2 regions of the Bacillus cereus group sp. BfR-BA-01430 genome follow, and region 1 is predicted to be linked to the other one. Evidence: riboswitches for the same ligand, from Rfam matches in the RefSeq annotation. Region 1 holds a riboswitch; the other holds the start of a gene.

Region 1 (5,719 bases):
CATCGTTTAGATGAAGTCATTCCTCTTGCATCAAGACTGATATGTATGGAAAATGGACGGATTAAGTATGACGGGAAACCAGCAGCTGTTGTAGTAAATATGTGGCAACATGAAAAGATGCATCCCTTTATTCCGCAAATTCCAAGATTATTTTTAGAATGGAATGCAGGGAGTATTCCTTTTACAGTGCGTGAAGCTCAGTCACATCTTCGCTCTGGGGCGGTGATAGAAAAGCAGAGTAAAAAGCAAGCAAAACAAAAAGATACTATATTGGAAGCAAATCATATATCGTTTCAATATGAAAAGCATAGTCCGTTTATTTTACAAGATTTAACGATGTGTATTGAAAGAGGAAAATGGATTGCACTTGTCGGAAAAAATGGTACGGGAAAATCGACATTGTTAACTGTTTTAGCAGGCTTACAAAAAGCAAGAAGAGGAAAAGTACGCTGGAATGGGGAAGCGATTCATAAACTCCATTCGAAGGAAAGGTTTAAACAAATTGGATATGTATCGCAACATCCATACTATCATTTTTCCTGTGATACAGTGAGGGAGGAAGTATTTGAACGAGCACGTGAATTGTATGGAGCAGAAGCAAATGTAGTGACAGAAAATATGCTCGATCGGTTTTGGCTTCGTTCTATTTGTGAACGTTATCCACATGATTGTAGCGGTGGAGAACAACAACTTCTTGCATTATGTATCGCGCTATTATCAAAGCCAAGTTTATTATTATTAGATGAGCCGACAAAAGGGGTAGACCCAGCAAAAAAAGAAAAATTAGGTCGGTTGTTTCAAGCTCTGCAAAGAGAAGGAACAACGATTGTCATGGCAACACACGACATTGAATTTGCTGCAAAATATGTGGACCAGTGTATGATGTTATTTGATGGAAAGGTAATGATAAATGATGAACCAAAAGAATTTTTTAGCGGTAACTTCTTTTATACAACAGCGATTAATCGTTTTATTCGGAAAAGGTTGCCTTATGCATTAACGTGGGAGGATGTGTACGAAGCGTGTCCAAACGATATTTTACTTTTATAGTCTGTTTTTTTCTAGTCATTATTAGTACACTTCTTTTTACGTCGCTTATCATGAGTAAACATTATATGTTGTCTAGTTTTTTATTGCTCTTTTTGACAATGTTGCCATTTTATATCCGTTTTGAAAAGCGAGCTTTTGTTTCACGTGAAATTGTGATGGTAGCTGTTTTAGCGGCTATCGCGGCTGTTAGTCGTGTGCCATTTTCTATTATACCAAGTGTGCAACCAACTTCATTTGTCATCATTGTATCGGCGGTTGTGTTTGGAAGTGAAGCAGGGTTTATGATTGGCGCAACAGCAGCGATTGTATCTAATATTTTTTTAGGACAAGGTCCTTGGACACCGTGGCAAATGTTTTCGTGGGGAATGATAGGGTTTATAGCTGGATGCCTTCGTAACACATGGATGATGAAAAAGTTGCTTGGAAGAGTAATTTTTGGCTTTTTAGCAGGCTTTTTCTTTGGATGGATTATGAATGCCTGGGGACTTCTTGGTTTTATACAAGATGTGACGTGGAAATCGTTTCTTTCATATTATGCGACAAGTTTTTATTTTGATATAAGTCATGCCATTTCAAATGTGATCTTTCTTATATTATTTAGCTCTTCATGGATTAAGATTTTAATGAGATTTAAAAAGAAATATGGCATTTTGAATACGAATCGTTAGTGAATATATGAAAACATTACAGCATACTCATATAGAGTAGGGTCGCGACTTACATATTCGTTTGCCTCTTTCATACTTCTTACTATTCGTAAGAAGTATTTTTTTATCCACAAAAGTGTCAAGAAATTGATTGAATATATTCTAATTTTGATATGAGATTTTTATATAATAGGGAATGAGAAAAGTTTTCAAAGAGGAGATGCAAAAGCATATGAAGCTCGTAATTCCAAAGCAGCATGGTGCATGGGGAATGCTGCTTATTCCGTTTTTACTTAGCGTATTACTTGGTAATCCTACTATCTATCATATTCCCCTATTTATTGCTTGGTTATTTATATATTTGGCAACGTATCCATTTCTTATGTATATGAAACAGAGACGAAAAAAGGAGTTTCTATATGCCGCTTTATTATATTTTATCATTGCGGGCATATTTGGGATGATATCGTTATTATACGAATGGAAAATCGTTATGTTTATTGGTATTCTTATTCCCCTTTTTATAGTGAATATATATTTTGCTCGTCAAAAAAAGGAACGTGCATTAACGAATGATATTTGTGCTATAATCATTTTTTGTATTGGTGGTCTGATTAGCTATTATTTTTCAATGAAAACTGTTGACGCAGTTGCATTATGGATAGCAGCTGTATCCTTTCTTTATTTTTTAGGAAGTACGTTTTATGTGAAGACGATGATACGTGAAAAACATAATTTGCTCTATCGGAATCTATCTTGGGGATATCATATTATGTTACTAATTCTACTATGTATTTGGAGTCCGCTTCTTTCTCTTCTATTCCTTCCGAGTTTCGTTCGAGCCATTTTATTATATGGTAAGAAAATTTCTATTTTAAAAGTAGGGGTTTTAGAGATTTTAAATTCAGTCTATTTTTTCATAGTAGCACTACTAGTGTTACCGTATACAATGTAAAGAAGGGCCCATCTTTTAAGATGGGCTCGATTTGTTTCGGTATGGGTGAGCAGTAACACTTTTACTTCGACAATTCGTGAGAACCAAGAGATTAAGGTAAGAGTATACGTAAAAACCAGCGCCGATTGCGGTTTAACCTTATTAGTATAATTACATCTTTGCAAAGCATCGTTTACTGCTTGAAGAGATTGTTCAATTCGCTCGCAATTTTCATCTTTTTCTACTATTTATAAGCCATTTTTTAAACAATACTTTGCTTCTTGTAAGGAATGAAAAGAATCTTGAACATATCCGCGTGCATGTTTCTCCATCATCAAGTCCTTCTTTGTTGTGTATACTTGTAGCATGGACAGTTTACAAAAAACATAGTACGTATATGATTTGACATTTATAAGGGAAGTGGATATCATTGGAGGTAAAGTGAATATTTTCTTATCCAGAGAGGTGGAGGGACTGGCCCAAAGAAACCCAGCAACCGCGATGCAGGTGCTAATTCCAGCAGAACATATTTGTTCTGAAAGATAAGATGAAGAGATTAGACATAACTTCTTCTTATCGAAGAGGTTTTTTTATTATAAAAAACCATTCAATCATAAAAGAATAAGAAGAAAGGGGCTGTAAATGTACGGTGAAACTTGAGAAGTACGTAAAGCTGCGTAATGCAGTATATGAATATATGATGGAACAGGATAAAGCGATATCATTGGTGGATATTCAAGAGCATATCGAATCAAATCATGAAGGAAAATTTACAAAAAAAATGTTACACCAATTTTATTTATCAAGGCTATTAGATGAGTTGAAACTGGATGGGAAAATTACTTTAGCCGATGACGAATGTCATCATAGTGAAAAAGGCGTTTATTATAAGGCGCGAAAAGGAAGCTAGTCTCTCTTTTTTATCCCGCTATTTGAGTGAGGACTCATAATCAGTGGGGGGATGGAGAAATCCTCACTGATTATGAGCCTGCACTTTATATTATGATTTGTTCGAAAATTAAGATAATATGTAGAGTAAAAGACTGCGAAAGCAGCCTGATACAAGGGAATGGTGTTGAGTGTGTAGTGTTAAAAGTTGAATATGCCCTGAAAGAGGCCATTCATTCGGCTAAACATGAAAAGAGACACCTTTGCCGATTAGGTGCCAGTTGTGTTGTCTTATAGGCTTGCTACTTGACATGTAATAGAATATCATACAATATAAAACGAAGTCAAAAGGGAATTTAAGGAAGGACGGTTCTATGTACGCTTTTTTAATAAACGAGATGAAAAAATGGATTCCTAAGCACATTATTGATAGAGGGTGTGAATATTATGAAGAGGGATATGTAGAAGATGTAGAAGTACATAATGATAAAGTATTTGCACTTGTAAGAGGGAACTACGGAGATTATGAGGTAGTGATTCATCTTGAAGATTTTATAAGCAGTAGTTGTGAGTGCCCTTATGAAAACTATTGTAAGCATATGGCAGCAGTTGTATATGAAATTCAAAGTATTGGAGAAGAGGTGATGAGAGAGAAGTTACAAACATTTGAGAAAGAAGAGTTGATGAAAATTATACAGAGACTATTAAAGAATTCTAAAAATGTAAAGATTGTAGAGAATATGTTACAGAAAGGGAAATTTTAACTTTACTTTGGGAATGCAAGGGAAGGTTGAGTAACGATGAGTGAAGTAGAAAGAATTATGGAATGTTGTGAGCGGCAAGATGATGTATTTCGTACATATATTATTTGTTTACTTCAACTGAAACAGTATAGCGAGTATTCACAAAATGTATATCAAGAATTAAGGACTGAGTATTTAGTAAGAGGAATTTGTGAGCGCGAGGTTGATCAGCTTATAAAAGAAAGTGAAACGTTTCAAGCGTATTATCTCCCCAAAGTACTCTGTTGGGATTTTTTAAGTGAAAATCCGGCATATATAGAAAGTGCTTTAACCAGTGCGGTGAAATATGAACCGTTACAATTATCTATTGCGCAATGGAAAAGAGTGATTGCTTGTATAGAAAATGAAGTATCATATGAGTGATCAATATCTATCGTACTTCACTATATAATGTATTTTGGATATTATTTGTCTTAGCAATTTTAACTTTTTATCCGGCTCGTTTATTAAGAAAAACAGAGATGAAAGAAGAAAAGCTAGTATGAAAACTAGCTTTTTGGTATGTTCATTTAAATGAAAAGTAAGCATAAACCGATGATGGCTCCTGCGTAGAGTAGATTAATCACACAGAATCCCATAATATCGCGAGCACCTAATCCTGCAATTGCTAAGGCTGGTAATGCCCAAAATGGCTGAATTAAATTTGTCCAAGCGTCTCCCCAGGCGATGGCCATTGCCGTTTTCGCAGCGGGGACACCGAGCTCTGCACCAGCTGGAAGCATAATCGGAGCTTGTACGGCCCACTGGCCCCCTCCGGATGGAACGAAGATATTGACAATTCCTGCACTTAAAAATGTAAATAAAGGAAAAGTCGTTTCGTTAGAGATTTGAATAAAGAAATTTGAAATAGCTCCACCAAGTGAAAGTCCTTCGCTATTTGCCCCCATCATCATTCCCATAATTCCGGCATAAAACGGGAACTGTAATAAAATGCCGGAAGCGCTTTTTGTTGATTCAGAAAAAGCACGAATATATTGAATAGGTGTACGATGAAAAATAAGGCCAGCAATTAATAATATAAAAATAACGATATCGAGCGTAAGGTTAAAGCCTTTTGTATTAAAGTAATGGATCATATAAATGATTCCTAAAAGACCGATACAGATCGTAATCCAAATGCTGTTTTCCATTTTCTCAGCAAAAGTAGAAACTTCTGTTTCTTGAGCGGCTGCTTCTTCATGAAATACATTTGGATCAACAGTAACAGTATGATTCGCATCTGGATGCATCGCTCTATTGATAAGTGGCATTGTAATGAAGAAGACAATGATAGGAACAAGAGCATATGGTGAAAATAATGTTTCGGTAATGGGAATTGCTTCTTTCAGACTACCAGCCGTTGTTTTTATTAATGTCTCACCTCCGGACGCTAATGTTAGCGGAATAGAGGCAGAAAG
Region 2 (5,719 bases), on a different contig from region 1:
GTTCTTGTGCTAAATAAGGACGCGCTGATAATCCGCCACCAACTCGCACATGAAACCCTTCTACTATATTTCCGTCTATTTCTTTCCTCGCTGGCACAAACGCTGCACAATTAATTTCAGCATTTGCTGCATTATATACATTAGCACTAATAGACATTTTAAATTTCCGTGGTAAATTCGAAAAATCCTCATTATGTTGAAAGAACTCGTATATGTCTTTTACAATTGGCGCCGTATCAAAGAGCTCATCACGATCAATACCAGCAAGCGGATTTCCGATAATATTTCTTGTAATATCTCCGCACGCTCCTGCTGTTGATAATCCTACGCTTTCTAAACGCTTGAAAATATCCGGTATTTGTTCAATTTGTAGCCAATGAAATTGAATTGCCTGTCTTGTCGTAATATCAAGAACATCGCGGCCATAGTCTTCTGCAATAGAAGCCAATACTTCCACCTGTTCATTCGTTAAAATACCAGAGGGGATATTAACACGCATCATAAAGTACCCTGCCTCTTTTGGACGTTGCAAGTATAACCCCGCCCATTTAAAGGAATCCCATTCTTCTTTCGGAATGGATGCAAAGCCGTTTTCAGCATAATATGAAATGTCTTTAAAAATCTCCAAACCATCTTTCTTTAATTTCTTTTTCTCTGCCCTATTTAATTTCTCATTGCTTGCCCATACTTTTTCATAACTCATAATCTATCCCCCTATATGAAACTACGTTCTTGTAAATAACGAATGATTTGTTCCGCACACTCTTCAATGGAATAACGGTTTGTTTCCACAGTTAATTCCACTTTTTCCGGTTCTTCGTATGGAGAATCAATACCTGTAAACTGCTTAATCTCCCCTTGTCTCGCTTTCTCATATAACCCTTTCGGATCTCGTTTCTCACACTCTTCGATTGGACACTTTACAAACACTTCGATAAATTCATCTTTCTCAAAAATATCTCGCACTTGCTGGCGATCTTCTCGAAAAGGTGAAATAAAAGCTGTAAGTACAATCGTTCCTTGATCAACAAATAATTTTGAAACCTCACCAATGCGACGAATATTTTCTGCACGATCCCTTTCGGAAAAACTTAAATCCTTATTCAAACCGTGCCGAATATTATCCCCATCCAATACATAATTCCCTATGTTTCTATCAAATAATTTTCTAGCAACTGCATTTGCTACTGTTGACTTTCCTGAAGCTGATAACCCCGTAAACCAAATGACAAAACTATGGTGCTCATTCTTCTTTCTTCTCTCCTCTTTCGAAACAGAAGCTGTATGCCACGTAATATTTATGTCCATGCTATTCTCTGCTACTGAAAATGTATACAAATGTACACATCCAGAGTGTTCCTGCTTCTTTGAACCCCATTTTGCCACTTTCTCGCTACTTTGGTTTGTGCAAGCTCTCCACAGGCGTAAATTCCGATGTAGCCCACCGTACATATATACAATCTATTTCAGTTCGTATTGTATATTTCTCTGCTCAGTAGACTCTCCTTTCTTTCGTTTTTTAGCTTTTGCTTGGTTATCGCATTTCAGACAGTGTAGACGACCCGCAAGGTTCTATCCTATGATGTGTCACTTTCGCAAGCACTGGGAACATTCACGCCCTACACCTTCCATACATTTGACTATTTTTTTCTATGGTAGTCTACATTCCTCCTTATTTTGTTACCGCGCTTTTTGTAAACCGTGAATTAATACTTCAATGACTTCCTTCCGGCTAAATGTACTCGGCGGAACGTCACCATCCCTTAGCATTTCTCTGACTTTCGTCCCTGATAAAATGACATGATCTTCTTTTCCATGCGGACATGTTTTTGTTGAAGCCATCGCCTCGCATTTCTTGCAGTAAAAGCTATGTTCAAAAAAGAGTGGTGTAATTCCTAGCTCTTCTACTGTGAAAAGTTTAAAAATCTCCTGCGCTTCGTACGTACCATAATAGTTCCCTACTCCAGCATGATCGCGTCCTACAATGAAATGCGTACAACCAAAATTTCTCCTAACTAATGCATGAAATATTGCCTCTCGCGGCCCTGCGTAACGCATTGCAGCAGGAAACACTCCTAAGAAAACACGATTGTTTGGGTAATAATGTTTCAAAAGTACTTCATAACTTTCCATTCTTACATCTGCTGGAATATCATCTGATTTTGTTTCTCCAACAAGCGGATTCAAAAACAAACCATCTACAATTTCAAGTGCTGATTTTTGAATATATTCATGCGCTCGGTGAACTGGATTTCTTGTTTGAAAACCGACGATTGTTTTCCAACCTCGCTTTTCAAAGATTTCACGCGTTTCACTTGGACCTAGATAATAAGAAGCAAACTTCTTATGCTCAATCCGCTTCACAAGTGTGATTGCGCCGCCTACATACACATTTGCACGTTCATATAATTTTTTCACCCCTGGATGAGCATCCTCAGTCGTTTTATACACAAATAATGCCTCTTTTTCCTTATTTGGTGTAAAAATATCTTCTACTTGAATGACCCCATATGTGACGCCATCTTTTACGAGCAAAGCTTCTTCTCCTACCTGTAATTGTTTTGCTTCTTCTTCTGTTACTGGAAGTGTAATCGGAATACTCCATATACTTCCATCTGTTAATCGCATTATTTCCACAACAGATTGATATTCTTCTTCTCCTAGAAAACCGATAAGCGGACTATACCCTCCTGTTGCAAGTAGTTCCAAGTCACTTAAAGCGATGCTATCTAGCTCAATTTCTTGTACAATATTTGCTGTATCATATGTTTCATCAATACGATTTACTAAAAAATTTGTTGCAATCATTTTTCTATACTCCTTCTTTTCTCTATTTCAGATCACTAAAAACTTCATTGGTCATGAAGTCCACATTCCGTTTTCACGGATCCAGCCCACCGGCCATCCCTTGAATCGCCATATTTCCCTACAGGTAATGTACATTTCTCACAACCTATACTTGGATAACCAACGTCATGTAATGGATTGTATGGCAAATTATGTTTATATACATAGCGCCATACTTCTTTCCATGTCCAATGAATAAGCGGACAAATTTTAATCGATTGAAAGCGATGATCTTGATTGATAAACTTTGTATGCTTCCTCGTTTCAGATTGTTCCCTTCTTAATCCTGAGATCCACGCTTTTTTATTTGTTAAAGATTCTTCAAGAGGTAAAATTTTTCGAAGCTTACAACAAAGATTAGGATTATGTTTCCATAAATCTTTCCCATATTTCTCCGCTTGTTCTTCGAGCGTCAGTCTAGATTGTTTCTCAATCATATTTAACTTTGGAAATCGTTGACGCACTCGCTCAATTAACGCATACGTTTCGTGAAAATGAACATTGGTATCTAAAAAGACAACTTGAGCAAATGGATTTACTTCATTAATAAGATGTAAAAGAACCATCCCTTCTACCCCAAAACTGCACGCATATATAATTTCATCTTTATATTGTTTATACGCCCACTCTAATACAGCTAACGCCCCTTTCGTTTCATCTCTCTCAGAAAAAGACATACTGTCTTCTTCCCACGTTTCATATGTCAACATGTTTTTCCCCCTATAAAAAGCAAAAAGACGGTTTTAATCCAATAAAATAGATTAAAACCGCCTCTAGTTTTTCTAGTCAGCGCTTTTATTTCAAGCGTACCTTTTCACTTTTTTCTAATTGAATAACTTTCCCATCTTGCACAACAATTGTAATAGAACCATATTTCATATCAGCAAGCATCGTTTGAATCTTTTCAGCTACTTCATCAAAATGTCCACGCACTCCCACGAACAGCCCCCCTTTTTATTCATAAAAAAAATCTTTTCCATTTCGAAAAGACTGTTCGGTAATATATGTTACCTTATCTTTCAAAATGGATGCCATTTTGCTGGACTTAGCACCTTGCTACTGCTATGAGCAGGTTGCTGAGCTTCATAGGGCCAGTTCCCTCCGCTTCTCTTGATAAGCTTTGTAATTCGTATTGTATCATAATTCTGATTTTTTTCAATCCTAGTTTTCCGATATATTTTATATTTTTTGTTCGAAAAAGGAATTGTTCACTTTTGAACAACTCCTTTTTTTATTTTAAATAAGCTCTTTTATACGTATGCGATCGTTCCCAATTATATTTTCATACGATTCGCGTTCCACTACCACTTGAGATGTTCCATCTTTTGTAAATACAACGGCTGGTCTACGAATCCGATTATAATTATTTGCCATAGAATACCCGTATGCACCTGTACAAGATACCGCTAATAGATCTGAAGATACTACTTGAGGAAGGTACACATCCCATATTAACATATCTCCGCTCTCACAACATTTCCCTGCAATTGAGACAACTTCTTCGTTTGCTGCGTTTGCACGGTTTGCAAGCATCGCTTCATAGCGTGCACCATATAATGCAGGCCTTAAATTATCTGTCATTCCCCCATCGACTGAAACATATTTACGAATACCAGGAATATTTTTTATTGCCCCCACTGTATAAAGTGTTGTTCCTGCATCACCAACAATACTGCGACCAGGTTCAATCCATATTTCAGGAAGTGGATACTCACACGCTGTAAATCGCTCTCTTACCGCATCTGTTACAGCTTGCACATACGCAGCATGAGTAAGTGGTGTATCCGATTCCGTATAACGAATACCAAATCCGCCCCCTACATTCAGCACCGAAATTGTATAGCTCGTTTTTGTTTTTACTTCTTCTAAAAAATGATGTAATACTTCAATCGCACGAATAAAACCTGCTGTTTCAAAAATTTGCGAACCAATATGTGAATGTATACCTAACACATTATAATTTGATTTTTCTAATGTACGTTCAATCGCTTGCATTGCTTGCCCATTTGAAACGCCAAAACCAAATTTCGAATCATCTTGACCTGTTGTGATATATTCATGTGTATGCGCCTCTACACCAGGTGTGACACGAATCAATATATTCACAATTTTTTTATACTGCTCTGCTAAATCATGTAATACTTCTAATTCAAAAAAGTTATCTACTACAAAACATCCAATATTTGCTTCTAGCGCCATTCTCATTTCTTCTTCTGTTTTATTATTCCCATGAAAATGAATGCGTGATGCTGGAAACCCTGCTTGTAAAGCGGTATATAACTCTCCGCCCGAAACAACATCTAAAGACATATTTTCCTCTAATGCTACTCGGCACATCTCCATGCACAAGAACGCCTTACTTGCATATGCTACTTGATAAGAGAACCCACTTTTTTGAAAAGCATAGTGAAACGCACGACAATTTTCCCTAATTGCAGTTTCATCATATACATAAAGCGGTGTCCCATATCGTTTCGCCAACTGCGTTGTATCGCATCCTCCAATTTCTAAGTGTCCTTGTTCATTAATCCGGCTCGTGCCGTGTAAATACATGTAAATTCCTCCCTTATTTTCTCTAAAACTCATAACCCCAATCCTCTATTCATTGCAGCACGCTTTTAGATAAAGTGAACCTTTCATCAATGGGGAGCTTCATTCCCTACTGATTATGAGCTCTCACCAATCAGGCTGTTACAGGCAGTTCATCTCCCACCTATCTTCCTTGTTCTTTCTTGAATCTTCAGGCAGGAGATTTACTACTTGTTAATACGGGATAAATAAAAAACGCGCGGAACAATGTTCACACGCGTTTCTTATTAGAAATTATACATATTGAAAAAATAAACAAGTTGTTATCTTCTCAAATAAGAAA

Evidence for each region. A riboswitch is a leader RNA that binds a small molecule or an ion and turns the genes downstream of it on or off. The one in region 1 is predicted to bind S-adenosylmethionine.
Region 2: it holds a riboswitch for S-adenosylmethionine, as region 1 does, so the genes downstream of both, MR058_RS03030 (YezD family protein) here and MR058_RS07020 (hypothetical protein) in region 1, are expected to answer to the same signal.

Annotation. Positions count from the first base shown of each region.
Region 1 covers NZ_JAKUEW010000002.1:496,120-501,838, reverse strand. Annotated here, with positions in the region: partial or broken gene MR058_RS23605 (energy-coupling factor ABC transporter ATP-binding protein) at 1-211, shown strand, start outside; gene MR058_RS23600 (ATP-binding cassette domain-containing protein) at 187-1,050, shown strand; gene MR058_RS07030 (ECF transporter S component) at 1,023-1,718, shown strand; gene MR058_RS07025 (YwiC-like family protein) at 1,930-2,652, shown strand; partial or broken gene MR058_RS23595 (hypothetical protein) at 2,778-2,963, opposite strand; SAM riboswitch class I at 3,082-3,180, shown strand; gene MR058_RS07020 (hypothetical protein) at 3,281-3,541, shown strand; gene MR058_RS07015 (SWIM zinc finger family protein) at 3,894-4,283, shown strand; gene MR058_RS07010 (group-specific protein) at 4,320-4,685, shown strand; gene MR058_RS07005 (short-chain fatty acid transporter) at 4,832-5,719, opposite strand, start outside.
Region 2 covers NZ_JAKUEW010000001.1:581,829-587,547, reverse strand. Annotated here, with positions in the region: gene MR058_RS03050 (nitrite/sulfite reductase) at 1-703, opposite strand, end outside; gene cysC (adenylyl-sulfate kinase) at 715-1,308, opposite strand; gene sat (sulfate adenylyltransferase) at 1,681-2,808, opposite strand; gene MR058_RS03035 (phosphoadenylyl-sulfate reductase) at 2,853-3,557, opposite strand; gene MR058_RS03030 (YezD family protein) at 3,643-3,786, opposite strand; SAM riboswitch class I at 3,857-3,967, opposite strand; gene lysA (diaminopimelate decarboxylase) at 4,084-5,400, opposite strand.